2 regions of the Salinivibrio sp. AR647 genome follow, and region 2 is predicted to be linked to the other one. Evidence: riboswitches for the same ligand, from Rfam matches in the RefSeq annotation. Region 2 holds a riboswitch; the other holds the start of a gene.
The links. Region 2 has a riboswitch for lysine ahead of lysC (lysine-sensitive aspartokinase 3). Riboswitches for the same ligand answer to the same signal wherever they lie in the genome.

Region 1 (16,598 bases), on a different contig from region 2:
AATAGAGGGCACCATCACGGTGCCCTTTCTTTAGCCTTCCAATTTACCTACAATCACTCCATTCAAAAAAACGAACCTCTTTCCTGCTCGGAGACGTGAATGAGTAACATTAAGCATGCGAACCTATTGATTCTTGGTTCAGGCCCAGCGGGCTACACCGCGGCTGTTTACGCGGCTCGTGCCAATTTAAACCCTGTTATGGTAACAGGCATGCAACAAGGGGGTCAGCTGACCACCACCACGGATGTTGAAAACTGGCCTGGCGATCCGGAAGGACTGACCGGTCCCGCATTAATGGATCGCATGAAAGCCCACGCAGAAAAATTCGATACCGAGATTATTTTTGATCACATCAATGACGTGGATTTATCCTCACGCCCTTTCCGCCTAAAAGGCGACAACGGCGAGTTCACTTGCGATGCCTTGATTATTTCGACGGGAGCGTCTGCGCAATACCTTGGCTTACCGTCTGAAGACGCGTTCAAGGGACGTGGCGTATCCGCCTGTGCGACCTGTGATGGCTTTTTCTATCGCAACCAAAAAGTGGCGGTAATTGGTGGCGGTAATACGGCAGTCGAAGAAGCCTTATACCTTTCTAACATCGCCTCTGAAGTGCATGTTGTCCATCGTCGCGATACCTTCCGTGCTGAGAAAATTCTGGTCGATCGTATGATGGACAAAGTGAAGAACGGTAATATTGTCCTGCACACTAACCGGGTATTGGATGAAGTGTTGGGCGATGAAATGGGCGTGACACAAGCGCGCTTAAAAGACACACAAAGCGATGAGACTGAAACCCTTGATGTGATGGGTGTTTTTGTTGCGATTGGCCATAAACCTAACACAGACATCTTTGCTGACCAGCTGAAAATGGAAAACGGCTATATCCAGGTTGAATCAGGCCTAAGTGGCAATGCAACCCAGACAAGCGTCGAAGGCGTATTTGCGGCTGGTGATGTCATGGACCACGTATACCGTCAAGCGATTACCTCTGCAGGGACCGGCTGTATGGCGGCTCTAGATGCCGAGCGTTATCTCGACGCACTCGCGAATCAGTAATTTCTCGCGCTCATGCAGGCTATCATTCGATGGCCTGCCCAGCCTGTTGGCAGGCTTTGATAGAATAATAAGATGATATGGATAAATCTAAACAGCGGGCGCTAACCCAATGGCTCAAGTCGCAGAGCACGTTAGCCAAACCCTGGTTAGTTGCGACGATTAGCATTGCACTCCTCTCTGGTGTGCTTTTGATTGCCCAAGCAGCACTTCTTGCCCACCTGCTGCATCAACTGATTATTGAGCAAACCGATAAATACGCCTTACTGCCAAGTTTTCTCACATTGGTCGGCGTTGTTTTAGCCCGTGCTGGGTGTAGTTGGGCCAAAGAAAAAACTGGCTATCGCTGTGGTGAGGTCATTCGGCAACACATCCGCCAGTTAATACTCAACCGACTTCATGCGCTTGGACCTGTGAGTATTCAAGGGCGACCCGCGGGGAGCTGGGCAAGCCTGATCCTTGAGCAGGTTGAGGAGTTACAGGACTTTTTCGCTCGTTACTTACCCCAAATGGCGATCGCAGTCTTGATCCCCTTAGTGATTTTAGTCGTCGTGTTTCCAATCAATTGGGCATCTGGGCTGATCTTTTTAATCACAGCACCGCTGGTTCCCCTGTTTATGGCACTGGTCGGGATGAAAGCTGCCGATGCTAACCGCAAGAATTTTAAAGCACTGCAGCGTTTATCCGGCTATTTTTACGATCGTTTACGTGGCCTACCCACACTAAAACTATTTAATCGCGTTGATGCCGAAGCCGATCAGTTACACCTGGCGTCACATACGTTCCGTCAACGAACGATGGAAGTATTACGTCTCGCGTTCCTATCTTCTGCGGTGCTTGAGTTTTTTACGGCGATTTCGATTGCGGTTGTGGCGGTGTATTTTGGTTTTAGTTTTATCGGTGAGCTTGACTTTGGTCATTATGGTGCGCCTATTTCGCTCTTTACCGGCTTGTTTGTGCTGGTGCTGGCACCGGAGTTTTACCAACCGCTTCGCGATCTCGGTACCTTTTATCATGCCAAAGCGCAAGCGATTGGGGCTGCTGAATCGATTGTCACATTTTTAAACGCTGAGCCTGATACAGGCACGCAAGGAGAAGCAACTCCCGACTTGGCCACGGTCACCATCACTGCCGAGGATCTCGAAGTGCTCAGCCCAGATGGCCAGGTACTCGCCGGTCCCATGAATTTTCATATTAAGCCCGGTGAACATATCGCACTGGTTGGCGTGAGTGGCGCCGGAAAATCTAGCTTACTCAATGCGTTACTCGGCTTTCTTCCCTACCGAGGTAGATTGACCATTAATGGCTGTGAACGCAGTGAGCTGGCACTTTCGCATTGGCGACAAGCCATTAGCTGGGTGGGACAAAATCCACAACTGTTCCATGGCAGTATTCGCGATAATATCGCGCTCGCCAACCCCGATGCGAGTCCAGAAACGATTAACCAGGTGATGACACAAGCCTATGTGGATGAATTCGTGATGCGGTTAAAAAATGGCCTTGCGCACGCCGTCGGTGATCGCAATGGCGGCTTATCCGTCGGCCAAGCGCAGCGTGTCGCTGTCGCACGCGCCTTGTTGCAAGACGGTGCGTTATGGGTGCTAGATGAACCGACTGCGAGCCTGGATGCACACAGTGAAAAGCTGGTCATTGAAAGCTTACACGCTGCCACTCAAGCTAAAACCTGCATCCAGGTCTCTCACCGTCTAGATGCACTGGCTAACAGTGATCAAGTCTGGTTGATGGCCGACGGAAAGCTGGTTCAACAAGGCCAGTATCATCAATTAGCGCACACAGGGCCGCTGGCAGAGATGCTGGCTTCAGCCGATAGGAGAAATCTTGATGCGTGAACTCCTGCCGTATCTACGCTTGTATAAACGTCATTGGTTTGGCTTAAGTTTGGGCATTGTCCTCGCGTTTGCCACTTTATTTGCCGCCATTGGCTTGCTCACTCTCTCTGGCTGGTTCATTGCCGCAGCGGCAGTGGCCGGTATCGCAGGCATCGCCACCTTTAACTATATGTTGCCAGCCGCGGGCGTGCGTGGGTTTTCTATTGGGCGCACCTTTGGTCGCTGGGCGGAACGTGTGGTCAGCCATAACGCTACTTTCAAGTTGCTTGCTGATCTCCGCGTGTCGTTTTTCCGTAAATTGGCGCCGTTAGTCCCCGACCATCGTCTGAATATGCGTGATGGTGATTTGCTTAACCGCATGGTGGCGGATGTCGACGCCATGGATCATGTTTATCTACGCCTTATTAGCCCCATGATTGTGGGTGTACTGGGCGTATTAGCCGTGAGCTTATTCTTGGGCTGGTTTGATCCGACGCTTGGTATTGCCTTGGGTCTGAGTTTGCTGGTACTGCTTGTCAGTCTACCTATCGTTTTCTATCGTCTGGGCAAGGATCAGGGCCGAGATCAACTAGAACAAAATGCCGCAACCCGCGTTGCCCTGCTAGATTGGCTGCAAGGCCATGCAGAACTGGCCTTATTTGGCGCTCGTGAGCGATATCGTGCGCGCATTGACGACAGCGAACAAGCGATGCTCAATGCGCAAGCGAATATGGCCCGTATCACAGGGTGGGCTAACGCCGTGCTAATCGCAGCCACCGGACTCACGTTAGTCTTGATGATTTGGCTGGCAGCCGATGGCGTTGGCGATCGTGCGCCAGGCCCCCTCATCGCCATGGTAGCGTTTACGACCATGGCAAGCTTTGAGCTGATGATGCCGATTACGGCAGCTTTCCAGTATTTAGGCAAAACGCTCACGGCCGCAAAACGACTCAACGCCATCACAGAACGCCCACCCAGTGTTCCTTTCCCTCTCGATGGCCACAAAGGACCGGTAATAGGATCAATTGGCTTGAATAAGGTGAGCTATCAATACCCTGGGGCGGCACAAGAGGCGGTATCAAGGGTCTCGCTGGACATCACAGCAGGGCAAACCGTCGCGCTATTAGGTCGTACAGGTTGTGGTAAGTCGACCCTTATGAGCTTGCTGACGCGTGCATGGGATCCGACTCAGGGGCAAATTACACTCGATGGCGTTCCGTTGAGCGAGTGGGATGAGTCTAGGTTACGTGATGCTATGTCTGTGGTGACGCAACGGGTTGATCTCTTTAACGGCTCACTCCGCGATAATCTCATTCTCGCCCGTCCAAATGCCTCAGACTCGGCATTATCTCAGGCATTGACGCAGGTCGGCTTAGCGCGCCTATTAGAAGGGCAAGGCTTAGACACCTGGCTAGGCGATGGTGGACGCCAGTTATCAGGCGGTGAGCGCCGTCGTTTAGGTATCGCGCGTGGTTTATTGCATTCGGCCCCGATTATGCTCTTAGATGAACCGACAGAAGGCTTAGATGTGCAAACTGAAGCCGAAATCCTGTCTTTATTGAAAACCCATTGCCAAGATAAAACAGTGGTGATCATTACCCATCGTCTTGTTGGCTTGGAGCAGATGGACACTGTCTGCTTAATGGATGCCGGTCAGATTATTGAACAAGGCACGCATCAGTCATTGATCGATGCCAATGGACGCTATGCACAATTGATGCATCGGCTGTAAATCAGAGAGCACACGATGACCCTCTATTTGCCTCCTTTAGCGCAAGATGACGTTCGTTTTCCTCCCGTCACCGAGGCGCTAGATCATCCCGATGGCTTGCTTGCCATCGGGGGGGATCTTAGCCCTGCTCGGCTAATGTCTGCGTATCGCAATGGGATTTTCCCGTGGTTTGGTGAAGATGACCCGCTGTTATGGTGGTCACCCAGTGAGCGGGCCATCATTCAGCCAACCGAGTTTCACGCCAGCAGAAGCTTACAAAAAGCAGCGAGAAAGTCCGGAATGACGGTTACCTTGAATCAGGCCTTTGAGCGCGTTATTGCTATCTGTGCCGAGATTCGAGGGCCGGAGCAAACTTGGATCACGCACGAAATGCAAGCGGCCTATTGCCAGCTTCATCATCAAGGTGATGCCCACAGCGTGGAAGTATGGCAAGGCAATACATTAGTCGGCGGATTATACGGTGTGTCGGTGGGGGCCATTTTCTGCGGTGAGTCCATGTTTTCAAGCACAACGAATGGGTCTAAATTCGCGCTGAGGCAATTCAGCCAATATTTTGCTCACCAAGGAGGGCAATATATTGATTGCCAAATGATGACACCGCATTTAGCGTCATTAGGTGCGCAACCTTGGTCACGTCATACGTTTATCGACGCGCTTCACGCACATCGTGACCGCCCTATTGCTGATGGCTACCCACCGCAACATCTTGCCGATTGGAGAATAACATGAGTGTTGGAATCCAAGTTGGTGTCACACCAGGCGCTGATTGCCAGTATCTTACTGATCAAACTGAGCAACTCGCGGTGGTGATGTCTCCAGAATACCATCAACGCGAACGTTATGGCGCGCTGTTAGCGGCAGGCTTTCGGCGAAGCGGTCATCTCATCTACCGTCCTCATTGCCCTTCTTGTCAGGCTTGCCAAGCGTTGAGAGTCGATGTCGACCATTACCGCCCATCAAAAAGTCAAAAGCGGCATCGCAGCCAGCTCAAGCGCCTCACTATGCACGTCAGTGGCCAGTTAGATGACCACTGGTTCGAGTTGTATGACCGCTATATTACCGCCCGTCACTCAGAGGGCAACATGTACCCGGCCAAACGGCAAGACTTCTTAGATTTTATCCATAGTGATTGGCTAACCCCGCGCTTTATTCATCTGTACCAAAATGAAGAACAGCGTTCACGCTTGATCGCCGTGGCGGTGAGCGATGTGGTGGATGACGGCCTTAGTGCCTTGTATACGTTTTTTGACCCCCAGCACCGATTTTCATTAGGACGTGTGAGTATTCAAGCGCAACTCCAGCTGGCAAAATCGATGCAGTTACCTTGGCTGTATTTGGGCTATCAAATCGATGCCTGCGCCGCGATGCGCTATAAAGCGGACTATTATCCCCACCAACGCTTTATTAATCAGCAGTGGCGGGCCTTTTCCTGGCCAGTTATTCCGCAATAGTCGCTATTTTTTCTAGCAAGGTGCGCTCCAACAGGGTAAAATTCGCACCCGAACTTTACAGACTTTCAGAATAGAGGCATTATCTGTCGGTCAAAAAATTGGCTATCAGAATAAGCCTAAGAGGATTCAATGGCAAAAGAAGACGTAATTGAAATGCAAGGCACCGTATTGGATACGCTGCCTAACACTATGTTCCGCGTAGAACTAGAAAACGGTCACGTGGTGACTGCCCACATTTCAGGCAAGATGCGTAAGCACTACATCCGCATCCTGACCGGCGACAAAGTCACTGTTGAAATGACCCCTTACGATTTGTCGAAAGGTCGCATCGTTTTCCGTTCGCGTTAATCCTCCGAACGCGGTCAAAAAAACCCGGCTCTCAGGCCGGGTTTTGCTTTTGGTGAACGCTTGCTTTAATGAACACTTACGTGAGCAACTGCCGTTACGCTGGCTCCATTTGATCACTGAACTGGAAGTCCAAGCGGTTGTTTTTCAATACCACTCGAACCGTTCCTCCATTGATCAAACAACCAAAGAGCAGTTCGTTCGCTAATGGTTTTTTCAGATTATCTTGAATCACACGCCCCATCGGTCGCGCACCCATCGACTTATCGTAGCCCTCTTCTGCCAACCACTGTTTGGCTTCCGATGTCACTTCGAGTGAAACACCTTTAGCATCCAGTTGCGCTTGCAGCTCAACAATAAATTTATCCACCACTTGCAAGATGACTTGCTCATCCAAGTGATTGAACCAGATGATATTGTCGAGACGATTACGGAACTCAGGTGAAAATACCTTTTTAATTTCCGACATTGCATCATGGCTGTGATCCTGCTGAATCAAACCGATGGACTTACGTACCGTTTCCGCCACCCCGGCGTTGGTTGTCATCACCAAGATAACATTACGGAAATCGGCTTTGCGGCCATTGTTGTCAGTCAGTGTGCCATTATCCATGACTTGGAGTAACAAGTTAAACACGTCAGGATGCGCTTTCTCGATCTCATCAAGCAGCACCACACTGTAAGGATGCTTAATCACCGCATCCGTCAGCAGGCCGCCTTGATCGTAGCCAACATAACCTGGAGGTGCACCAATCAAGCGGCTGACGGTGTGACGTTCCATGTATTCGGACATATCAAAACGTTGGAGTTCAATGCCCATGGCACGCGCAAGCTGCACGGTCACCTCTGTTTTGCCCACACCTGTTGGCCCAGCAAACAAGAACGACCCCACGGGTTTGTTATCATCACCCAAGCCGGCACGACTGAGTTTAATCGCCTCTGACAATGCCGTGATCGCAGTATCTTGCCCAAACACCAACATCTTAAGTTTGTCGTCTAGCGACTGCAGCACATCTTTATCGGAAGAAGAAATCGACTTCTCCGGGATCCGTGCCATTTTTGCAATCATGGTTTCAACATCAGGCACGTTGACGGTTTTTTTACGCTTACTCGCAGGTGCCATTCGGCATCGCGCGCCCGCTTCATCAATCACGTCAATCGCCTTGTCAGGAAGGTGGCGCTCATTGATGTATTTTGCCGACAACTCAACCGCCGCACGAATCGCTTTGTTGGTATACCGCACTTCATGATGAGCTTCGTATTTCGGTTTCAAGCCCATCAAGATCTTGGTGGTATCGTCGATAGACGGCTCCAACACATCAATTTTTTGGAAGCGACGCGCCAATGCACGCTCTTTCTCAAAGATAGAGCCGTACTCTTGGTAGGTTGTCGAACCAATACAACGTAACTTACCGCTGCTCAGTAGCGGCTTGATCAAGTTTGCAGCATCGACTTGGCCGCCACTTGCCGCACCCGCGCCAATGATAGTGTGGATCTCATCAATGAAAAGTACGGCATGATCTTCTTTCTCAAGCTGCTTTAAAATTGATTTAAAGCGTTTCTCGAAATCACCGCGATACTTGGTCCCCGCCAAGAGCGAGCCAATATCTAGCGAATAGATGACGCAGTCTTTAATGACATCGGGCACTTGGCCTTCGACAATGCGCCACGCCAGCCCTTCGGCAATCGCTGTTTTACCCACGCCGGCTTCCCCCACCAGCAATGGATTGTTCTTGCGACGACGGCACAGCACCTGAATGGTTCGCTCTAGCTCTTTGTCACGACCAATCAAGGGATCTATGCCACCGACGCGCGCCAACTGGTTTAGGTTGGTAGCAAAGTTTTCTAAGCGATCTTCACCTGGGTCGGCGCCCGCTTCTTCTGTCCCCATATCGCTACTGGGAAGATCTTCACTGTCGTCTTTGGTGGTGCCGTGGGAGATATAGTTCACCACGTCTAAGCGGCTGACATCATTTTTCTTCAATAAATAAGCCGCATGCGACTCTTGCTCACTGAAGATAGCGACAAGCACGTTCGCACCACTGACTTCGCTGCGCCCCGATGACTGAACATGGAACACGGCCCGTTGCAAGACGCGCTGGAAGCTCAACGTGGGTTGTGTTTCTCGCGACTCATCATCCGCCGGGATCAGCGGTGTGGTTTGTTCAATAAACGCGTCGAGTTCTTTGCGTAGCGCCTCCAGATCAGCTCGGCATGCCACCAGCGCTTCATGCGCCGCCGCATTTTCGATTAACGCGAGAAGCAGGTGCTCCACCGTCATAAATTCGTGGCGTTTTTCACGCGCACGTGCAAACGCGCCGTTCAAACTTGCTTCAAGTTCTTTGTTAAGCATAAAGGCACCTCCCTCAAAAACCGCGCTAAAGCGTGATGAAGCAGCTTACGCTTTCTCCATCGTGCACAGTAGCGGATGGCCATGCTCTTTGGCATACATCATTACCTGTGCCACTTTCGTTTCAGCGACCTCGGCAGTAAACACACCGCAGACCGCTTTTCCTTCATAGTGCACCGCCAGCATGACTTGTGTCGCTTTGTCCACATCCATGGCAAAAAACGTCTGGAGCACTTCGATAACAAACTCCATGGGAGTGTAGTCATCATTGTTGAGCACCACCTTGTACATCGATGGCGGTTGTAACTTAGTTTTTTCTGACGCCTCAAGCTCTGCGTCAGGCAAACCCCATTGATTCCAATTACTCATAACCACTTCAATGCATTGTTAGGGTATCAAGGCTCATTGTGTGGCGGGGCAGCACTGCCATCCACGAATCCCGTCCACCTGTCTTTAAAGTTAAGCTACAGATTGTATTCCAGCAACCTTTTCAATGCGAACATCGTTTGTCTGAGCAATTGTTAATCATGGTAGTGCTTTATCGTTGCACATATATATAGGGTGAAACACGCAAATTCGTTCACTGACTATGCCAAAGCCCATGAAAATGTGTTACCAACCGGGTGCCTGTATGCGTGCACAAAAAAAAAGGCAGACATACACCTACCCGATGGGCTATCACCACGCAAGCAGGATCATATGTTCGCTTATCCTGTGTTCTTTCTTCTTACAATTATTCAATAAACCTTCATGTTTACGCATTTGGCGCTAACACGCATTCGTAAACGCGATACCGCGCCGGCAAACAACGTCAAATCACAACAAAAAACAAAACTCTCAAACAAAATGTTATTAAACAATGTGTTATATAAAACAAACCATAAAAACAACACTTATCAAGAGCGAAAAAGCATCGATAACAGTCCGACATTCATGCAAATGACATGTCTGTTCTTTAATGAATTATCGTCACTCCCTCACACTTTTTCGATTTATTATTACATTCTTGTTATATGTTATAGCCAGCGCTTGACTGCCTAAAAGTATCTACTAAAGTGGATTGTGTGGTAGGTAAATGACCAAGCTGGCTTCGGTCAGTCTGCGCCAGGGGGAATCCCAAGCTCAAGGCTAACCAGAAGGTGACAAGGCGTTTATCACGAGGTATGCAAAGTTTGATGCAAGAAGGATGTGTCGCATGGAAACTGGTACAGTAAAATGGTTTAACAATGCAAAAGGATTTGGCTTTATTTGTCCAGGAGAAGGGGAAGGAGACGTATTCGCTCACTACTCTACGATTCAAATGGATGGATATAAGACATTAAAAGCGGGGCAAACCGTCAGCTACGAAGTCGAGGAAGGACCCAAAGGCTACCATGCCAGCCAAATTGTGCCAGTCGATCAAGAGGCAGTGAAATAGCACTGACCCCGATCGGCCAAATTGAAGAAAAGGCGAGCTGTTGCTCGCCTTTTTTGTCTTTTCAGTGTGTCACACAGGTTCCATTGCTCAGAGCAGTCCGAGCATCTGCTTGTAGTGGCGACGACAAACAGACACATAACGTTCATTGCCCCCAATCACAACCTGATCGCCATCTGCAATCGCGTTGCCTTCAGTGTCTTGCCGAATGACACGACTGGCTTTACGCCCACAATGACACACAGTTTTAAGCTCCACCAATTTGTCAGCCCACGCGAGTAAGTACTGTGACCCTTCAAACAATTCACCACGAAAATCGGTACGCAAACCATAACATAGGACAGGGATCCGCAATTTATCCACGACATCGGTCAGTTCCAGTACTTGCTGCTTGGTTAAAAACTGGCTCTCGTCAATTAACAAACAGTCGACTTTGTCCTGAGATAAAATGGCCGCCACATGCTCAAACAACGACGTTTGGTTGTCATACAGATGTGCATCCGCGTCCAGGCCTATACGTGAACTTATTTTACCTTGCCCGTAGCGATTATCGATCGCGGCGGTGAACAGTAAAGGCTGCATCCCACGCTCTTGATAATTGAACGCAGATTGCAACAAGGTGGTCGATTTACCGGCATTCATTGCCGAATAGTAAAAATATAACTGGGCCATAACTGTCTCTACACGTAACGCCCTACTTCAGGGCCAACATCATTCAATACACCGGCATGCTACCGAACCCGCAGAAAAAGAAAAGCCCCGTTTATGCGGGGCTTGAAGGACTATCCTTTCAATTGACAGGGCCGCTTTTTAAGCCAAAGTAACCCCGAGCACAAAAGAATGAACGCCAGCGTCGACGCGGCTAATGACCATAACAAAGAGGCGGTAAAGCCAAGCACTAAGAAGCCAAATGTCGCAACGACTGCGCCCCCGATTGCATAAGGTAGCTGCGTGGCGACGTGGTCAATATGCCCACAGCGCGCCCCTGTTGAGGATAAAATAGTGGTATCTGAGATAGGAGAACAATGATCGCCAAATACAGCACCGGCTAATACCGCAGACAGCATCGGCAACATCAGCGCAATATCCGTCGCTGCCGCAAGATCCCCCGCAATCGGGAGCATAATACCAAATGTGCCCCACGACGTGCCCGTGGCGAATGCCATCACTGCCGCCAATAAAAATAAAACCACAGGTAACAATTGAGCAGGTAGGTTACCTTGTACTAACGAGGATAAATATTTACCCGTTTGTAAATCACCAATGATATGGCCAATCGACCAAGCAAATAGCAATATAAGAATCGCACCAAACATTGATTTAGCGCCGACCCATAACGTCTTCGCAATATCGGGCTTAGCAATGCCTTGTTTAACCGTCATCACTAGCGCAACAAACAGGCCGGCCAGTCCGCCCCACAGTAATGACATGCCGACGTCGGTATTCTCAAACGCTCCCAGGATAGAGAATGCATGATGATCAGCGGCTAAAGATTGCGCACCGGTGTAAAGCATGGCGCTAATCGTGGCGATCACTAGCACGACTATCGGAGCCACCAGATCCGCTACACTGCCATTTTCACTTTCTTCGATGCCTAAATCATCGCAAATATCAGCACAATGTTCGCTTTCATCACCTAATCGGCTGCCTTTTTTTGCTTGGTATTCAAATTGGCGCATGGGGCCAATATCAAGCTGAAACCAGACCACGGCAAACACTAACAGCAGCGCAAAAATGGCATAAAAGTTCATCGGAATCATGATGACAAACGCACCCAGTGCGGTGTAATCGGTAACACCATGCGCAACCAAGATAGAGCCAATAACGGTAATGATATAGGCTCCCCAGCTGGAGGCCGGTGTAATCACACACATAGGCGCCGCTGTCGAGTCGAGAATATAGGCAAGTTTTGCCCGTGAAACATGAAAACGATCCGTGACTGGGCGAGAAACGGCCCCTACCGCTAAGCTATTAAAGTAATCATCAACAAAGATGAATACCCCAAGAAAAGCAGCCAGTAACTTCGCACCACGTTTACTCTTAATCCGGCTTTGTGCCCAATTCGCAAACGCGCGCGTCCCCCCCGATAAGGATAATAACGCGGTAATCATGCCCAATAATATTAAAAAGGCGAGGATACTCAAGTTCCAGCTGTTTAAACCGCCATCAGCGATAAATAAGCCAGTGATCACGTCCAGTAAATACTGACTAGCGGGCACAAGTGAAAAATCCGTCAGTAATACGGTGCCAAGGATTATCCCCATACCCAACGACAATAAGACACGTCGAGTTGCAATCGCAAGACCCAAGGCCAGCAACGGAGGAAGCAGTGATAAAGCGGATGAAGAAAAGTCTGTTAAGTTCATGATCTCAATATCAACCAGGTGGTTGGAGATCTACTGCAGAAACGAAGACGGTAAGGCGTGGTATTACACGGCAAACAACTTGCCTCCTACATACAGTAGCGCTCCATAGTGTGTTTCTAAGTACTATGGCAGTGCTGCTCCTATTCGGTAACAGCCCCAGCTCAATCGGTGTGATGATCTGATTGGCTTCGGCATTGTTTCCTTTTATGCGCCCTCATCGGTATCACCCTCTTGCGCATGACTCATAAACAACGCACCTCTACGTTAAGCGAAGTGCATTCTACACATCGTGCTCACTATCGCAACTGTTTATGTTTGAAAAATCATCGGCTCGTTGTCAGGCGTTCTATTCCTTTTCCATGCCAATGATAAACGACGCGCATTCTATTTTTTTAGACACAAGAATCAAAACGCCACTAAAACTATACGCTAGGATTGCGAATAACTTGCAAATAATGAACAATGTGGCGTATTAATATATGTAATATTGTATATTTCATTTATACTGCTATCATCCTTCTATTAACAAATAAATTAAACAGGAACCAATAATGTCTGATGCAATGAAAGCGTTACTCAACCTGCGTAGCTTACGCGCTCTTGCCAAAGAGATGTCAACCGAGCAACTAAACGAAGCGTTAGAGAAACTACATACTGTGGTTGAAGAGCGTAAAGAAATTGATCGCGAAGAAGAAGCAAAAGAACAAGAGCGTTTAGAAAAGCTAGAGAAATACCGCGAAATGTTAGTGGCCGATGGCATTGAGCCAGAAGAGCTCATGAAGCTATTAGGTGGCAGCACTAAAGCGAAAACACCAGGAAAGCGCGCAGCACGTCCAGCTAAATACCAATATACTGATAATGACGGTTCACATAAAACATGGACAGGTCAAGGCCGTATGCCTAAGGTTATTCGCGAAGCGACGGAAAGTGGTTCTGCAACACTCGACGATTTCCTCATCCCTGGTCAAGAAGCATAAACTTTTTACCAAGGAAAAAGAAAAAAGAGGCCAAGGCCTCTTTTTTTGTTATAGGGTATCAATCAAATTTAATTCTATCGGCTAAATGACTAACCGCCAGAGCAAAGTAATGCGAGCGGTTCCACTTCAATAAGCTTTGATAATTATTGTAGACCAAATACGCTCTCCCCTTTTCATCATCAGGCTGAATGAGCCATGCTTTGATGTCGACCTTGGGTAACGCTTGGCCGTTCATGCGTCTTACGCCTTTCGTCTGCCAGTCACTTAACAATAAGCCCTTGTCTGCTCCGGTACCGAGTAGAGACCGATCAAGCTGTTCTGGAACTTGAACTTGCCGACCCCATGTGTAGGTATCATCCCAACCAGCTTGTTTCAGATAATTCGCTGCCGATGCAAAAACATCGGCCTCCGTTTGCCAAATATCCTTTTTACCATCTTGGTTGCCATCCACAGCATAATTAATAAACGAACTGGGCATAAACTGAGATTGCCCCATTGCTCCCGCCCATGATCCTTTCATGTCTTCGGGGGCAATATGACCTTGCTGTAATATTGTCAGTGCTGCCATGGTTTCTTTACGGAAAAAAGCTTCTCGACGGCCATCAAATGCCAATGTCGACAATGCCTCAATCACATTATAACTGCCTTGGAGCTTACCAAAGTTACTTTCAACGCCCCACAGGGCAACAATAAAACGTGGTTGCACCTGGTATTGTTCACCCACTTTTTTTAATGCGTCATAATGCTGATTGTAGAGCTTTTTCGCTTGCGCCACTTTCCAGTCTGGTACCGCACGGGGAATATACTCGTCTAAAGTAAGGCGCCGCTCAGGTTGATTTCGATCTGAGCTTACCGCACGTTCATGATATTCAATCCCGTCAAACGCTCGCTCGAGCAATGCATCGCTAATCCCTGCCTCACGAGCTTCATCTTTTAATGAGGCCACATATTGTTCAAATCCTGGCTTGGCCATCACTGGGCTAACGATTAATGCAGCCGCCATACAGGCTGAAATCATACCTTTGCGCATAGTCTTCCTTTTACAGTTTTTCGTTTCTGTTACGAATAGCCTGCAGCGCTACGTCCGGAGGTGGGGGCAGCTGTACAAAAAACCCCTCCTCTTGCAGGCTTTGCTTTACCTTGGTGATATTGACCACCGCAAGCTTTTCACGCTTGTCTAAGTCAATCATCATTGCGAACTCTGGTTGCCCAAAGCTGTTCATCAGCGCCTCTGGCACATCATCGAATTTATCTTTCTCTGCAAGATAAAGATAGGTGCCTTCTTTCTTTTTGCTTCGATAAATTGCGCAATACATCTCAAAAGTCCTCACGAGCATGCCATAAAACAGGCGATAAATTGTCATCCTCGGGCAAAGGTTTGTTAAACTTTACCGCAAAGTGTATCAAAACACGTATTTGCGGTGGTTTCTCACTATAAAGCTAAAAAACATCATTAAAACGAGAAATCTGACTCGAAAAGCAAACCTTGCTTGCCGCATCCGTGCTGTGAATATACCATGCTATTCAACGTCTGATAATGCGCGTCTGACTCGTGTTTTAACGACAGAACCGGGATCGAATCACATGCTTAAACAACCGGAGTTGAAAGGCTCTACTTTCACCCTATCCGTCCTCCATCTTGTTGACGATAACTTCGCCGCGGCGGCTGATGTGCTGGCCGAGAAGGTCACTCAAGCACCTGGTTTTTTTGAAGGTGCCCCCGTTGTGGCTGATGTTCAACGCCTTTCTCAATGTCCTGACATCAGTGCGTTAAAGCGCTGTTTACAGGCAACGGGAATGATTCTTATCGGACTGACTGGGGTCACGCACAACCATACACGCCAACTTGCGCTAGATTCGGGACTGGCCGTGCTTAAATCAAGTAAGCAGTCACGGATCGCAGATCCGATACAAACGCCAGCAAAAGTGGTCACCGCGCCTGTTCGTTCCGGCCAGCAAATTTATGCTAAAAACGCAGATTTGGTCATCTTGAATCATGTTAGCGCCGGGGCAGAAGTGATTGCCGATGGCAGCATTCATATTTATGGCGTGCTACGAGGCCGAGCAATTGCCGGCGCATGCGGACAAAAACAAGCACGCATTTATTGTCAGAACCTTCAGTCAGAATTATTGTCAGTGGCAGGTAGCTATTGGCTGAATGATAAGATTCCACCAGAACATGTTGAGCGGCCAGCCATGGTGTCGCTTAATCAAGAAAGCTTACAGATTGACCCCCTCACGCTATAACAGAATAAGGACGAGGAATGGCACGAATTATTGTAATTACTTCCGGCAAAGGTGGCGTGGGAAAAACCACCTCAAGTGCAGCATTAGCGACCGGATTAGCATTAACAGGCAAAAAAACAGCGGTTATCGATTTTGATATCGGTTTACGTAACCTGGACTTGGTGATGGGATGTGAACGCCGTGTTGTCTACGACTTTGTTAATGTCATTAATGGTGAGGCGAATCTCCATCAAGCACTGATTAAAGATAAACGCGTAGAAAACTTGTTTATTCTACCCGCTTCTCAGACACGCGATAAAGATGCGCTGACCAAAGAAGGGGTTGAACGTGTTTTAAAAGACATGGACGAGCTTGGTTTTGAATACATTATTTGCGACTCTCCTGCGGGCATCGAGGCTGGCGCATTAATGGCGCTGTATTTTGCTGATGAAGCAATTGTCACGACCAATCCTGAAGTGTCATCTGTACGCGATTCTGACCGTATTCTTGGCATTCTTGACTCTAAATCACGCCGCGCAGAAAACGGTGAGGAGCCGGTTAAACACCATTTATTAGTCACTCGTTATAACCCTGCACGTGTGACCAATGGCGAAATGCTAAGTGTCGAAGACGTTGAAGATATTCTACGTATTCCTCTGCTGGGCGTGATCCCGGAAAGCCAGTCGGTATTACACGCCTCGAACAAAGGTGAGCCTGTTGTGCTTGACCAAGAGTCTGACGCAGGCCAGGCCTACGAAGATGCCATCGCTCGTCTGCTGGGTGAAGAGCGCCCCTTCCGCTTTATTGAGGAAGAGCGTAAAGGTTTCTTAAAACGCTTATTTGGAGGCTAAT
Region 2 (16,598 bases):
ATGTGGCCAAAAGCGCCAGAAATTCTCGCGAAAGCGGCTTACAAATCGAACCTTCCTTATGTACTCAGCACCGTATCCTCAGCGAGTCTTGAAACCATTGCCGAGATCTCTGAGGGCACGGCGTGGTACCAGCTGTATAACCCGACGGATGCCAAGATCCGTGACGATCTGATGGGACGCATCAAACGAGCAGGGTATAAAGTGCTGGTGGTGACGGTGGATGTCCCCACCTTTGGTTATCGTCCTCGCGATATCAAAAATGGCCTGGCCATGCCGCCCAAAATGAACCTTCGTAATATCGCGCAAATGATGCAATGTCCGAGCTGGAGCTGGCATACACTCCTTGCCGGTGTTCCTGAAATGCAGACCTTGAAACCTTACATGCCCAAGAATATGCCCACCAGCGAGCTGGCTAACTTTATGAATAATACCGTGATGGGCGCGGTCGACTTTGAGAGCCTAAAAGTGATCCGGGATAACTGGGATGGGCCATTAGTGCTTAAAGGGCTGGTCAATCCTGAGGATGTCGCACAAGCAGTTGCGCTGGGCGCAGATGGTGTGGTGCTATCCAATCATGGCGGCCGCCAGTTAGATGTGGGCGAATCCCCGTTAGACACGATTCAAACCATTAAGCATCAATACGGCGATAAAATTAAACTGTTAATGGACAGCGGCGTACAAAGCGGTGGCAACGTAGCGCAGGCCATGGCAATGGGTGCTGACTTTACCTTGCTGGGCCGAACGTTTGTTTATGCCTGTGGCGCCGTGGGTCAACACGGTGGTGAGCATGCCATTGAAATGCTCACTCAACAAATGACTCAGGTGATGGGCCAATTAAAATGCCCCACGCCAACCCAACTGCCTCACTTTTTAAAAGCTGGACCTGGCGTTGCCTAATCTCATGCCGTGAATCAATACGACATCATAAAAACAAAGCGCCCCAATCACGGGGCGCTTTGTCGATCAAGCTTTGTCGATAACGATATGGCGCTCAGATAGCCGTTGGTTAAGAACGTAGCCTAGAACGGAATATCGTCGTCAAAGTCAGGCAGATCATTATACTGCTGCTGAGGTTGCGACTGAGGCTGAGATTGTGGTTGCGGGGCCGCTTGCTGCTGAGGTGGTTGTTGATTCATATTTTGCTGAGGCTGCTGAGGTTGACCCCATCCACCTTGCTGCTGCGATGGCTGCTGCATTGGCTGGCCTTGGTTTTGGCCACCGCGACCACCGAGCATTTGCATGCTACCGCTAAACGGCTGTACCGCCACTTCCGTGGTGTAGCGATCTTGACCGCTTTGGTCTTGCCATTTACGCGTTTGTAGTTGGCCTTCAATATACACTTGCGAGCCTTTACGCAGATACTCACCGGCGACTTCTGCGGTTTTACCAAATAACACAACACGATGCCATTCTGTTTTCTCTCGCATCTCACCGGTGTTTTTATCACGCCATGACTCCGAGGTCGCGAGGCTTAGGTTCGCCACCGCACCGCCGTTGGGAAGGTAACGGATTTCCGGATCATTGCCCAAATTACCAATCAAGATGACTTTATTTATGCCACGGCTGGCCATAGGTGACTCCCATTGTTGCTGTTACGCGCGAAATGATTTCGCTCACTGGATAAATAAGCATGAAGTCTAGCACGAGCCCCCTCGAGGTTCGAAGCTTTTCAACGCGATCAGGTTCCAGATTCTGCGCTTGCAATGGCGTAACAATGCGTTACCACAAAGTGGATATACCTGAGCAATGAAAATAGTTTAAACTGATACAAATCTTGCCTCGCCTTGGCGTTTGTGAACGGACAGTGCCCAGCGCTCACGCAGCGACGCCGGTTAAGTGATCATTAGTAGGATGCTTATGAACCAAGCAGAAACCACTTCAGACCATTACACCCTTCTTCTTATTTCCCAGCCTAGCATGTCTGTTTCGGCGTTAATGACGTGTTTAGAAAAAGAAACACATAGTGCCGTTGAACTCGTGCCTCCCCACGAGATTGCAGCCAAACTGACTGCGCGTTCTGGACTGGTGCTCATTGATCTCAATGCCTTTGATGACACCGCTACCGACCAACTCAAACAAACGTTAGCACCCTTTGCCGAGCAACACGTATTCGCCTTACTCAATGCCCATGATTTGAGTGCCAAAGAGCTGGCGAGCTGGCCTTTTATCAAAGGGGTATTTAAAAAAGAGGATGAAGTACATCACCTTTGTCACGGCATTGAAAAGATGTTTTCCGGTGAGTATTGGTTGCCCCGCCATAAAATGGCTGCCTTAATCCATTATTACCAACAGCATCACCAGCAAACCATTGACGAACAGGCGGTAGTGTTGACTAACCGTGAACAGCAGATTTTGCATCATTTGGTCACAGGTGCCTCAAATCAAGATATCGCCAATGCCTTAGCGGTGAGTGAGCACACAGTCAAATCGCATCTGTATAACGTGTTTAAGAAAATCAACGTCAAAAACCGTGTCCAAGCCGTGTTCTGGGCGAAAAATAACGCCTCATTAATTGGCTTTACCGGACAAGAAGGTCCAGTCGATAATGACGAGGTCAATGGGTAACTTGGACCGCAGCTGTCCCCGCGTTACCATGGTGTGATTCTTAGCCAAAAAGGACGTTGTAGGATGGCTTTCGATGTATTTAATGGCGATGCAGACGGCCTAGCGGCATTGGTGCAATGGCGTCTTGCCTACCCTGAAGCCAATACGCTGATCACCGGGGTAAAACGTGATATTGCACTGTTAAAGCAGGTTCCCCTGGCCACTGAGCAGGTCACAGTGATGGATCTCTCCATGGCCAAAAATCAAGCTGCTCTTGACGCTTTGCTCGCCTCCGGCACCCAGGTTTTTTATGCCGATCACCACCAAAGCGGCGCCGTGCCTCAATCGCCTTTGCTTCACGCCCACATTCATACCAGCGCGAACACCTGCACCGCCTTAATTATTGATAAACTTTTGCACGGTCAATATCGAGAATGGGCGCTGGTTGGTGCCTATGGCGATAATCTCCATCGCACCGCTAACGCCCTCGCCCACCAGTCACAAATAGCAGCCAGCCAACGTGATCGGCTTGAACAGCTTGGCCACTGTCTTAATTACAATAGCTATGGCGCCAGCCTGGATGATCTGATCATGCCTCCTGCCATCTTATATCGGCATCTGTGTGGCTTTGATACCCCCGATGCCTTTATGCGCGCTTATCCGGACATTGTAACGACCTTGGCAGAGGCCTACCAAAGCGACCGTGATAAAGCGAAAGCGCTAGCGCCTGAAACCACTGGATATGGGGGTAAAATTTATCTGTTACCGGATGCTGCTTGGGCGCGTCGCATCAGTGGTATGTTAGGCAATCAGCTGGCAAATCAGGCGCCCGACAGTGCGCATGCTGTACTGACGCCGATGCCGAGCGGTGATTGGATGGTCAGTATCCGCGCGCCGTTAAATCGTCCCTCTGGCGCGGTACAGTTAGCAGAGCAATTTGCTACCGGTGGCGGTCGGGCTGCCGCGGCGGGCATCAATGCCTTGCCTGCCACCGCCTTATCGGCATTTACCGCCGCGTTTATGGCACATTTTTCGCCATAGCGGGATCAGCAATAGCGAGGCCGTCACGCTCTCACGCCCTGAGTATGCTTACGACTTGCGTCGCTGCCTGTAACCCAGCAAACTATTGCTCGATAACAAACTATTGCTTTATAACAAACTGTTGCTCCATAACAAACTGTTGCTCTATAAAAAACGTTTTGCCTCATAAGATATATGCTGAGTGGCTACTTATTCGCAAGCCGGTAAGTGGCGTACATACAGCCTAACGTGCTGATGGCGACTCGATAAAACAAAGGATCCACGATGATTAAAAAATGTCTGTTCCCAGCGGCTGGCTATGGCACCCGCTTTTTACCGGCGACCAAATCGATGCCGAAAGAAATGATGCCGGTGGTCAATAAACCCCTGATTGAATATGGCGTAGATGAAGCGTTGGAAGCGGGCATCAATGGTATGTGTATCGTCACAGGGCGCGGCAAACATGCCATTATGGACCATTTTGATAAAAACTATGAGCTCGAACATCAAATCAGTGGCACCAATAAAGAAGCACTGCTGGACGATATTCGTAATACGATAGAAAAAGCCTCCTTCACTTACGTTCGCCAACATGAAATGCGCGGGTTAGGACACGCGATCCTCACGGGGCGCGATCTGGTCGGCGATGAGGCCTTTGCGGTCGTCCTTGCTGATGATCTTTGTATTCATCCAGGCAACGGCGTGCTTAACCAGATGGTCGCGCTCTACAATCAGTTCCGCTGCTCCATTGTCGCCGTCGAAGAAGTACCAGAAGATGAAACCCATAAATACGGGGTGATTGCGGGCCAAGAGATCAAAGATGACCTTTTCCGCGTAGACAATATGGTAGAAAAACCCGATCCCGGTAATGCACCGAGCAACCTTGCGATTATTGGCCGTTATATTCTCACGCCCGATATCTTTGATCTGTTAGAAAACACCCCACCAGGTAAAAATGGTGAGGTGCAGATCACCGATGCCTTGCTAAAACAAGCGCAGTCAGGCTGTGTGCTTGCCTATAAATTTAAAGGCGAGCGCTTTGATTGTGGCAGTGTTGAGGGCTTTATTGAGGCCACAAATCACTGCTATCAGCATCACTACCTCGGTAGCAGCAACAAAGATGAGGCAACCGTCAAAAATCCGTAATCGCCTCAAGGTGCACCGGCGCGAGTGGTTTTTTCGATACGAGCAAAGGCTGTGTAAATATACAGCCTTTTTGTTTGGTCATGGTCGTGTCTGTGCGATACTCAACGACCAACCAGTGAGCTGATTGAGTAGTAGGATAATAATGGACAATATCGACGTCAGAGGCGCGCGTACGCACAACCTCAAAAATATTAACGTGACCATCCCCCGTGATAAGCTAATTGTCATCACCGGCCTGTCTGGCTCAGGGAAGTCATCACTCGCTTTCGATACCTTGTATGCCGAAGGTCAACGTCGCTATGTTGAGTCTTTATCATCGTATGCGCGTCAATTTTTATCCTTGATGGAAAAACCCGATGTTGACCATATCGAAGGGCTGTCACCCGCCATCTCGATTGAGCAAAAGTCGACATCACATAATCCCCGCTCCACCGTTGGCACCATCACTGAAGTCTATGACTATCTGCGTTTGCTGTACGCCCGAGTGGGAGAGCCACGCTGCCCCACCCATGATGTCACCCTAGCGGCACAAACCATTAGCCAAATGGTAGATAAAGTGTTGGCCCTGCCTGAAGGCAGTAAATTAATGCTGCTGGCACCGATTATCAAAAACCGAAAAGGTGAGCATGTAAAAACACTTGAAAACCTCGCTGCTCAAGGGTTTATTCGTGCGCGGATCAACGGCGAGGTGTGTGATCTGTCCGATCCACCCACGCTGGAGCTGCAAAAAAAACACACCATCGAAGTGGTGGTTGACCGATTTAAAGTACGCGACGATCAACAACAACGTTTAGCTGAATCCTTTGAAACCGCGCTCGAACTCACGGGTGGCAGTGCGGTCATCAGCTGGATGGACGGCGACGGTGAAGAAATCATTTTTTCTGCTAACTTTGCCTGCCCCCATTGTGGTTACAGCATGCAAGAGCTAGAGCCTCGCTTGTTCTCATTTAATAATCCCGCCGGTGCGTGTGGCACCTGTGACGGGTTAGGCGTTCAGCAGTACTTTGATCGCAAACGCGTGATTCAAAACCCTACGGTCAGTCTCGCAGGTGGTGCGATCCGAGGCTGGGATCGTCGTAACTTTTATTACTTCCAAATGCTGCGTTCACTGTCTGAGCATTACGGTTTTGATCTGGAAACGCCCTGGCAAGATCTCTCCGGCACCATGCAAGATATACTTTTATATGGGTCTGGGCCGAAAGAGATCGAGTTTAAATACGTCAACGATCGTGGCGATATTCGCGTACGTAAGCATCCGTTCGAGGGGATCCTCAATAATATGGAGCGACGTTATCGCGATACCGAGTCTAATGCGGTGCGCGACGAACTCGCCAAATATATTGCCACTAAGCCCTGCGCCAGCTGCGGTGGATCGCGTTTACGTCAAGAAGCTCGACATGTTTTTATCGATAACCGTAATCTGCCAGAAATTTGTGAGCTCAGTATTCAGCAGGCGCTCGATTTCTTTGAACAACTGTCGCTTAGCGGCCAACGTGCAAAAATCGCCGAAAAGGTGATGAAAGAAATCCATGACAGATTACGCTTTTTGGTCAATGTCGGGCTCAATTACCTTAACTTGTCACGTAGCGCCGATACCTTATCCGGGGGAGAAGCCCAACGCATTCGACTCGCTAGTCAAATTGGTGCTGGCCTTGTCGGTGTGATGTACGTATTGGATGAACCATCGATTGGCTTGCATCAACGAGATAACGCGCGCTTACTGGATACCTTGGAGCACTTGCGCGATCTGGGCAATACCGTGATGGTGGTTGAACATGATGAAGACGCTATTCGTGCCGCGGATTACATTATCGATATAGGCCCAGGGGCGGGCGCGCACGGCGGCGAGATCGTGGCAGAAGGCAGCCTTGACGATATTCTTGCCAGTGAGCATTCACTTACCGGGCAGTATCTTTCTGGCAAACAAGCGATTGCGGTGCCAGCACAACGGATACCGCGCGATCCCAACAAGATGTTGACGCTCAAAGGTGCAACCGGAAATAACCTCAAAAATGTGGACCTGCACTTACCTGTCGGCTTACTCACTTGTGTTACGGGCGTGTCGGGATCTGGAAAATCAACCCTCATCAACGATACCTTCTTTAAAGTCGCCCACCAGCAATTAAACGGTGCCACGACCGCGGATCCTGCGCCGTATGCCGAGATTGATGGCCTAGGACACTTTGATAAGGTTATCGACATCGATCAAAGCCCCATTGGCCGTACGCCGCGCTCAAACCCCGCCACTTACACTGGGATCTTTACCCCGATTCGTGAACTGTTTGCCGGCACACAAGAAGCACGGGCACGAGGCTACAAGGTGGGTCGCTTTAGTTTTAACGTACGCGGTGGCCGCTGTGAAGCCTGTCAAGGCGATGGGGTCATCAAAGTAGAAATGCACTTTTTGCCGGATGTGTATGTCCCTTGTGATGTGTGTAAGGGCAAACGCTACAACCGCGAGACACTTGAAGTACGCTATAAAGGCAAAACCATCGATGAAGTCCTGGCAATGACAGTGGAAGACGCGCGTGAATTCTTTGATGCAGTGCCAGCCATTAAGCGTAAGCTGCAAACCTTGATGGATGTTGGCTTGAGCTATGTGCGCCTAGGCCAAGCGGCGACGACCCTGTCTGGTGGTGAAGCGCAACGGGTGAAGTTAGCCCGAGAGCTGTCCAAACGCGATACCGGTAAAACCTTATATATTCTTGATGAGCCAACCACAGGGTTACACTTTCATGATATTCAACAACTGCTCAATGTTCTCCACCGCCTACGTGAGCAAGGGAATACTATTGTGGTTATTGAACATAATTTAGATGTGATCAAGACGGCCGACTGGATCATCGATCTGGGGCCTGAGGGCGGCAATGGCGGGGGTGAAATTATCGCCCAAGGCACACCGGAATCGATTATCGATGTGGTCGGCAGCCACACGGCCCACTTCCTCAAGCCAATGTTGGAGCGATAATGACGTTAGTGCTGCCGCCTAGTCGTGTCATACGCAAGCCGTTGACGGTGCCCTTTTTGGTGACCTTAACGGTATTGTGGCTGATTTGTCTGCCTCTTTACTCGGTTGCTCTGCCGCTGGTAGGCATACGTCACCCGGCGGCGGCGCTATCATTACTCACCTTGGCATTTGCGCTTGGGTTCGCCAGTTTGGAGGTTATCCGTCAACACACATGGCGAGCCAATCGGCTGACCGGCACATTGGCACTTGCGACCGGCTTGGCGATGATGCCCTATTTTTATCCGCAGGCACTGGGCCACAATAGTGGCTATGCGCTCATCGTTTTAGCGCTAAGCTTTGGCTTTTTCTCAGCCCTACAGCAGTTTATTTTTAATCACGCCCAACGACAAAAACTACTGGTCGTCTTATTGTTGGCCTCCTGGTTAGCGGTATTGTCGGTATTAGGGAACCAGCCTCCGCCGGGCATGGCACCCTTTATGTTTGATCAATGGGTCCCTCACCTCCCTCCAGCCGTGACTCACACCTTATTGTTAACCGGAGTCACGCTCGCCGCCTACATTTTGGCCAGAGAGCCCAGTGGTCGATATCGCCACCCGGTTAGCCAAGGCTTACTCGCGTTAACACCGCTCGTGTTGATTCCGATATTGGCGATGCAAGAGCAACCCTTACTGTTGCTATTCGCCCTGTGTGCGATTGGCTTACAACAAGTGTATTTAGCCCGCTTTGCCTCGCGACGCCAGCATCGTATGTGGATGATCGCTATCTCGGCAGGGGCATTTTTGGCGGTATTTGGTCTCAGTGGTCAAGACAACTGGCACTGGCTCACCGCCGACGATCAGCGCGCACTGATGCTGGCGTGGCAGCAATGGCAAATGACGCCATTTTTTGGAGTGGGCATGGGCAATGGTCAGTCAACGTTGCTATTACTGTCTGCCTCACAACCGAATCATTCCGGCCCGGTGACCTTACCCAGTGCTTTAATCCTGTGGCTCCTTGAAGGGGGGCTCGTTGTCGCCTGCGGCTATCTTGTGGTGTTAGCCGCGCTAACACTTCGTATTCTACGTGCACCGTCAGGAACACGTAGAATATTGATCGCCTTAGTATTGCCACCACTGACCGGCCTGATGATTTATCCAGCCAGTGGCACACAGTGGTTTAACGGGGTATTGTTATTGATTTGGTTGTATTGGTTAGACAACTTAACCAGTCGATATCGTCGTTATCCCGTGTTTTCACACCGTTATAGTCAGCGTGTCGCGAGCCGTAGTGTGATCATGGCGCTGGTGCTCGTCACCTTACTGAGCTTGTCATCCGTTTACCTCGCCAATCGCTATCTGCGTGATTCCTTATTAAGTTCGCAGCGTTTTACCTTGTATCAGCAACACCCATGGTGGCAGCAAAAACTGCACCGCGCGCAACAAGACCGTCACTTTCAAGCGAATTTGGCGCACTTATCTGACGTAGCACGCCACCAGCATTTGGATGATTTACTGCGTCAAGTCGCGCAACGCCCACGCTTTTCGGGCTATCAGCATGCGTATCAGGTTGCGTTACAAATTGGTGATCATCAACGCGCACGCGATATTCAACAAGAAGCGCGCTATTTATACCCGCAAGCAAGCAAAGTATGGACCACTCGCCATACCTTGCCCGATACCTTAACGCCTTAACGTAACGCGTTTTCTAACGCTTTCAGACACAGCGCCACATTCTCATGCCGTGCCCCGTAGCCCATTAAGCCAATGCGCCACGCTTTACCGGCGAGATCGCCTAAGCCGGCACCAATTTCGAGGTTATAGGTCGTGAGCAGGTGCTGACGTACTGCCGCATCGTCCACGCCATCCGGAATAGTGACCGCGTTAAGCTGCGGCAAACGGTAAGGCTGATCAACCACAAAAGTGATACCGAGCTCATCCAGCCCTGCTTTGAGGTGTTGATGCATGTCTTGATGACGTTGCCATGCATGCTCAAGCCCTTCTTGATAGAGCCGCAATAACGACTCATGCAAGGCATACAAACTATTGACCGGCGCGGTATGGTGATAGCTGCGTTTCCCTTCTCCGCTCCAATAACCAAGCACCAGGCTTTGATCGAGAAACCAACTTTGTACCTTGTGGGTTCGCGATTGCATTTTAGCCACAGCACGCGGTGAGAAGGTGACAGGCGATAAGCCAGGGACACATGACAAACATTTTTGGCTACCGGAATACACGGCATCGAGCTGCCACTCATCGACTTTCAATGGCACGCCACCGAGTGAAGTCACGGCGTCGACAATGGTTAAGCAACCGTGCTCCCGCGCCAATCTCGCCAGTGTTTGCGCATCCGAACAAGCGCCGGTTGAGGTTTCAGCATGGACAAACGCAAGCGTGCTGGCATCCGGATGGGCTTTCAACGCAGCCTCAACGTTTTCTGGACTAACAGGGGCACCCCAGGCATCGTCGACCATCACTGCTGTTGCGCCGCAACGCTCGACATTTTCCCGCATACGATCGCCAAACACACCATTGCGACAGACAATCACTTTTTCACCCGGTTCAACTAAGTTGACAAAGCAAGCTTCCATCCCGGCACTGCCTGGCGCCGAAATCGCCAGGGTAAAAGGGTTGTCGGTTTGAAACGCATATTGAAGCAGTTGTTTGACTTCATCCATCATCGCGATAAACAAAGGGTCAAGGTGTCCGACAGTCGGACGGCTGAGTGCCTGTAGCACTGCAGGATAAATATCAGAGGGGCCCGGGCCCATTAACGTGCGAGCCACGGGCTGAAAAGATTGAATCTCGGAAATTGAACGTGCCATAACCTTTCCTTGTTGTTGGTACACACAGATGACCGTTATAGCATATTTTTTCGCCATATCCCTATTGCCTGGCATGTGAACTGTGTGATCGCTGGACAATTTTGCCAAGGCACTGATCGTGACCAAAAGGCTGTTGACACCCTGTCATCTCGCCCGTAATGTAAATGCTGTTCACGGGATAACCAACCCGGGACTGAACATGCAGAAGAGGTGCATTTCTCAGGCAGTTATCATGCGGAGCCCCACTCCAAGGTATGATAATCAGGGGAGACAATGCCGAGGTGGCGTAAGCTTGGGGGCGAAACGCTGCCGGCCTAGGAGGCTGAATCCTTCAGGCTGTCACTTGTCATCCCTACAGGAAGACAGGTGGAGCGCTTCTGGCAGTCCATGCCTGCCGTTTGCTCTTCCTTCTTTTTTGCGGTCCCTACCGCGGTCACGATGTGACTTCTGATGTTCCCCATAATGAATTAGACCCATTTGTATGATGAGAGGGGAAAAGGACGTGAACCCATTACCACCGATTTCAGTCGCTAAGTTTGGCGGGACGAGCGTTGGCACTATCGATGCCATGCAACAAAGCGCTGATGTTATCGAGCAAAACCCACATACCCGCTTTGTGGTGATCAGTGCGTGCGCAGGCGTCACCAATCACTTGGTTGCACTGGCACAAGGGATCAACGACCCACAAGTCCGTCAAGACAAACTGGTTGCCATCACCGCTATCCACCAAGTGATATTAAACGCGCTTCCCGCTTGCCAGGACACGCAAACAGCAGTCGATGACTGGCACCAAACGATTGCCGACTATGCAAATACCGCAGCATCTGCTCCCAGTACAGCGTTAACGGATGCGTTGGTCGCTTGTGGTGAGCTCATCTCAACCTATATTTTTACTCACTTGCTCAATAGCCGAGGCATGGCCACGGTGAGGGCCGATGCGCGAGCGTTATTGCGCACCGATAGTCACTTCGGCTGTGCCCAACCGGATCGACAACAAACCAAGATTCAGTGCCAGAACCAATTACTCCCCCGCTTAGCGACGCACTTAGTGGTCACGCAAGGGTTTATCGGTGCTGATGCGAACGGGCATACCACCACCTTAGGCCGTGGCGGCAGTGACTACAGTGCCGCGCTATTCGCCGAGGCGATCGGAGCAGAAAGTTTGGCCATCTGGACCGATGTCCCCGGGATTTATACCACCGATCCACGAGTGACTGATCGTGCTCGTCCGATTAGTGAAATTAGCTTTAGCGAAGCCTCGGAAATGGCTACCTTTGGTGCCAAGATCCTCCATCCATCGACGTTAGTGCCCGCGGTACGCCAGCATATCCCGGTATTTGTCGGCGCGGCGAGAGCCCCCGAACAAGGCGGTACCTGGATCCGTGAGCAAGCGCACTCAGCGCCGCTCTTTCGTGCCGTGGCCCTCAGGCGCAACCAGACCATGGTGACACTGACCAGCTTAAACATGTTTCATGCTTGTGGTTTTTTGGCCAAGGTGTTTGAGATCTTGGCGCGCTTTGAAATCTCAGTTGATTTAATCACGACCTCGGAGGTCAGTGTCTCTCTGACGCTGGATCAAACCCATACCCAGGGTGACGCACCGCAGCTGCCGGAGGCTGCCATCGCCGAGCTCACGCAGTTATGTCAGGTAGAGATCTGTGCGAATCTAGCGGTTGTTGCGCTGATCGGTAACGAGATGAATCACACACCGGGCGCGACAGCGCCGGTATTTAGTGCGCTTGCTCAATATAAACTGCGCATGATTTGCTATGGTGCCAGCAATCACAATGTCTGTGTGGTGGTCGACGATCACGACGCGACCCATGTCGTACAGCGGTTACACGCTGACTTATTTGAGTAAAAAAAGGCCAGCACATGTGATGTGCTGGTCTTTTTTCATTAGGCGTTTAAGTTTGGCCCGAGCCATTTTTCCGCGTCTTTGCTGCTCCACTCTTTGCGCGCCGCATAACTGTCACGTTGATCATCTTGAATCTTAGCCACCGCAAAGTAGCGTGATTCAGGATGTGAGAAGTACCACCCCGACACAGATGCGCCTGGCCACATGGCATAGCTTTCGGTGAGTGTCATGCCCGTATGCGCTTCTACCGAGAGCAACTGCCAAATTTTTCCTTTCTCGCTGTGCTCAGGGCAGGCAGCATAACCCGGAGCCGGCCGGATCCCTTGGTATTGCTCCCGGATCAAGGCGTCGTTATCGAGCGTCTCATTGGGCGCATAGCCCCACAATGAGATCCGAATTTGCTGGTGCAGGTATTCTGCAAAGGCTTCTGCTAATCGATCGGCGACCGCTTGGATCATGATCGCGTTGTAATCATCCCCTACAACTTTATAACTTTCCGCCAAGGCATACTCGCCAATGCCGCCTGTCACCGCAAACGCACCAATCCAATCAGGCTGACCACTGGTTTTCGGCGCGATAAAGTCCGACAAGCAATAATTGGCGCCGCGTGGCTTTTTGGTTTGCTGACGTAAATGGTTCAGTACCGTGCCCACCGTTTGCCGTGATGTGTCAGTATACACCTCTATATCGTCCTCTAGGCTGTTGGCAGGAAAGACACCACACACCCCTTTTGCGGCGATCAATCCTTCGTGCTCAAACCGGTCGAGCCAACCATTAGCGTCTTCATACAAACGGCGTGCTTCTTCACCCACCAGCTCGTGGTCTAAAATCGCTGGGAATTTGCCGCTCAGGGACCAGGTCATAAAGAAAGGGGTCCAATCGATATACTGACGTAATGTCGCTATCGAGACATCATCGTAAACATGGACGCCCGGCCTCGCCGGCTGGGGCGGCGTGTAATGGGCCCAATCGGTTTGCCATTTGTTTGCCCTTGCCGCGTCCAGGGTGACAGGCGGAGTGCGGGGTGTCTTGCGTTGGTGCTGCTCTCGTACTGACACATACTCTTTTTGTAAGCGCGCGACAAAGTCCGGATATTGAGCCGGCGATAATAGCGATGCACAAACGCCAACGGCACGTGACGCATTCGACACATACACCACAGGAGCCTGGTAGTGCTGCTCTATTTTCACCGCGGTATGCGCTTTGGATGTGGTCGCCCCCCCAATCAATAGCGGAATATCAAACCCTTGCCTTTCCATTTCTTTGGCGACATTCACCATTTCATCCAACGACGGCGTGATAAGGCCTGACAAACCAATAATGTCGACTTGCTCCTCGCGCGCCACTGACAGGATTTTATCGGTCGGCACCATCACACCGAGATCAATAATCTCGAAGTTATTGCATTGCAGCACTACGCCGACAATGTTTTTGCCAATGTCATGCACGTCGCCTTTTACCGTGGCAAGTAAGATCTTGCCATTGGTCTGCCCTTGTTGCTTTTCAGCGTTGATGTAAGGTTCAAGATAGGCCACGGCTTGTTTCATCACCCGCGCCGACTTCACCACTTGCGGCAGGAACATCTTACCTTCGCCAAATAAGTCTCCCACCACATTCATGCCCGCCATTAGTGGGCCTTCTATCACTTCCAACGGTTTACTCGCCGCCGCTCGAGCTAGCTCAGTATCTTCAACAATAAATTCGGTAATGCCTTTAACCAGTGCATGTTCAAGCCGTTTATCCACTGGCCAACTGCGCCACTCCGCGGTTTCTGCCACTTCGTTTTCACCGCGGTCGCGGTAGCTGTCCGCCAACGCCAGTAAACGTTCCGTGGCGCCATCGTCTTTGTTAAGCACCACATCTTCCACCGCCACACGCAGCGATTCAGGCAAATCATCATAAATGGCTAACTGGCCAGCATTGACGATGCCCATATCCATACCGTTTTTAATGCAATGGTAGAGAAACACCGCATGGATCGCCTCACGCACTGGGTTGTTTCCGCGAAACGAAAAAGACACGTTAGACACGCCACCTGAAATCATGGCATGCGGCAGGGTTTGTTTGATATCTGCGACCGCGTTGATGAAGTCGACCGCGTAGTTATTATGCTCATCAATGCCGGTGGCCACCGCGAAGATATTAGGATCAAAGATAATGTCTTCCGGCGGGAAGCCGACTTGATCAACCAGCAGGTGATACGCGCGCGTGCAAATCTCGACTTTACGTTCACGTGTATCAGCCTGGCCTTGCTCATCAAACGCCATCACAATCACAGCGGCACCGTATCGACGGACTAAGTGGGCTTGTTGAATAAACGCGGCTTCCCCCTCTTTAAGAGAAATTGAGTTCACAATCCCTTTACCTTGGATACACTTCAGTCCGGCTTCAATGATCTCCCACTTTGAGGAGTCAATCATCACCGGTACCCGAGCAATATCGGGCTCAGCCGCACACAGATTGAGAAAACGTACCATGGCTTGCTGTGCATCCAACATGCCTTCATCCATATTGATATCGATGATTTGCGCCCCGTTTTCCACTTGCTGCAACGCCACCTCAAGCGCTTCGTCGTATTGTTCTTCGACGATTAAACGCTTAAAACGCGCCGACCCAGTGACATTAGTGCGCTCCCCCACGTTCACGAACAGGCTTTCAGCATTAATAGTCAGCGGTTCTAGCCCTGATAGTCGACATGCCACAGACTGAGAGGGGCGCGCACGGGGGGCATGTTTCGCCACCACTTCGCTGATCGCTTGAATATGCTCAGGTGTGGTACCACAGCACCCACCCACCAGGTTAATAAAGCCAGAAGCGGCCCATTCGTCGATATGTTTTGCCATGTCTTCAGGCGAGAGATCGTATTCGCCAAACGCATTGGGTAAACCGGCATTGGGATGAACCGAAACAAATCCTTCGCAGATCTCACTGAGCTCTTTGACGTACTGACGCAATTCGGCTGGCCCCAGCGCACAGTTCAAACCAAAAGAAAGCGGTTCGACGTGGCGTAAAGAGTGATAAAACGCCGCGGTGGTTTGCCCAGAGAGCGTACGACCAGACGCATCGGTGATGGTGCCAGAGATCATAATGGGTAAGCGCACACCTCGGGCATCAAAGACTTTTTCAACAGCAAAGGCACAGGCTTTCGCGTTCAAGGTATCAAAGATGGTTTCCAACATGATGAGATCAACACCACCATCCATCAACGCCTCAGTGGACTCCGCATACCCCTCAACTAATTGATCAAAGGTGACATTACGAAAGCCAGGATCGTTCACATCTGGAGAGATAGAGCAAGTGCGATTCGTGGGTCCGAGAACCCCAGCAACAAAGCGTGGTTTTTCTGGGGTTTTCGCCGTCCAGTGGTCAGCCACGTCGCGAGCAAGACGCGCAGCAGCTAAATTTATCTCCGCACTGATGGCCTGCATGTCGTAATCGGCCATGGCTATCTGGGTCGCGTTGAACGTATTGGTTTCTATGATGTCCGCGCCCGCGGCCAGATAGTCGCTGTGTAACGCTGCTATTTTTTCAGGCTGCGTCAGTACCAAAAGGTCATTGTTACCTTTCACATCACAATGCCAGTCTTTAAAGCGTGCGCCGCGGTAATCGGCTTCGCCGAGTCCTAAGCCTTGGATCATGGTGCCCATACCGCCATCGATCACCAAAATACACTTAGAGAGACGCTGTGTTAATCGATCCATTCTTACCCCGTGATATCACCATCCTGATTGCGATAGTTTTATCCTACCACAGCCATTTTGGAAATCTAGACGTCTATAAATATCGATTAATTTTGATCTATTTCAATTCAGCTGTTCGTTTTGAGCGCAATTTCTATTAATATTTTGTAACTCTTTCATTCCTCGTCGTACTAGGAAGCTGCATGTCTACCTACGCAATCCTCAGTTTCATGGCTGCTGCTGCCATCTTTATCGCCTTTATTAATAGTAAAATCAGCCGAGTACAAACGACTATCGCGATCACTGCAAGCTCTCTACTCCTTTCTCTTTTGATCGTGATCGCCGGTCAATACCAAGCCATTCCGTTAAAGGCGATGGCGGAGCAAATATTGACCGATATCCACTTTGATGCCTTTTTACTCAAAGGCGTACTCGGTTTCCTTTTATTCGCGGGCGGTATTGGTGTCAAGCTTCCCCATTTCTCTGATCAAAAATGGGAAATCACCACCCTCGTCCTCGGCGGCCTGTTGGTCTCTGTCTCGCTGGTTGGTGCCGGTATTTGGGGCGTCTTCCAACTGATCG

Region 1: linked by a shared signal. The riboswitch ahead of BZG76_RS03580 (Na+/H+ antiporter NhaC family protein) and the one ahead of lysC (lysine-sensitive aspartokinase 3) in region 2 are both predicted to bind lysine.

Annotation. Positions count from the first base shown of each region.
Region 1 covers NZ_MUFE01000002.1:220,665-237,262, reverse strand. Annotated here, with positions in the region: gene trxB (thioredoxin-disulfide reductase) at 100-1,059, shown strand; gene cydD (heme ABC transporter permease/ATP-binding protein CydD) at 1,137-2,906, shown strand; gene cydC (heme ABC transporter ATP-binding protein/permease CydC) at 2,899-4,617, shown strand; gene aat (leucyl/phenylalanyl-tRNA--protein transferase) at 4,633-5,346, shown strand; gene BZG76_RS03615 (arginyltransferase) at 5,343-6,068, shown strand; gene infA (translation initiation factor IF-1) at 6,198-6,416, shown strand; gene clpA (ATP-dependent Clp protease ATP-binding subunit ClpA) at 6,511-8,766, opposite strand; gene clpS (ATP-dependent Clp protease adapter ClpS) at 8,812-9,132, opposite strand; gene cspD (cold shock domain-containing protein CspD) at 9,959-10,180, shown strand; gene BZG76_RS03585 (thymidine kinase) at 10,268-10,849, opposite strand; gene BZG76_RS03580 (Na+/H+ antiporter NhaC family protein) at 10,960-12,543, opposite strand; lysine riboswitch at 12,632-12,813, opposite strand; gene BZG76_RS03575 (H-NS family histone-like protein) at 13,095-13,520, shown strand; gene BZG76_RS03570 (lytic murein transglycosylase) at 13,579-14,550, opposite strand; gene BZG76_RS03565 (YcgL domain-containing protein) at 14,561-14,836, opposite strand; gene minC (septum site-determining protein MinC) at 15,105-15,767, shown strand; gene minD (septum site-determining protein MinD) at 15,785-16,597, shown strand.
Region 2 covers NZ_MUFE01000001.1:352,409-369,006, forward strand. Annotated here, with positions in the region: gene BZG76_RS01640 (alpha-hydroxy acid oxidase) at 1-897, shown strand, start outside; gene BZG76_RS01645 (single-stranded DNA-binding protein) at 1,020-1,571, opposite strand; gene BZG76_RS01650 (LuxR C-terminal-related transcriptional regulator) at 1,858-2,565, shown strand; gene BZG76_RS01655 (acetyltransferase) at 2,629-3,585, shown strand; gene galU (UTP--glucose-1-phosphate uridylyltransferase GalU) at 3,850-4,710, shown strand; gene uvrA (excinuclease ABC subunit UvrA) at 4,853-7,678, shown strand; gene BZG76_RS01670 (Wzy polymerase domain-containing protein) at 7,678-9,348, shown strand; gene BZG76_RS01675 (pyridoxal-phosphate-dependent aminotransferase family protein) at 9,345-10,478, opposite strand; lysine riboswitch at 10,676-10,863, shown strand; gene lysC (lysine-sensitive aspartokinase 3) at 10,963-12,339, shown strand; gene metH (methionine synthase) at 12,378-16,037, opposite strand; gene BZG76_RS01690 (cation:proton antiporter) at 16,220-16,598, shown strand, end outside.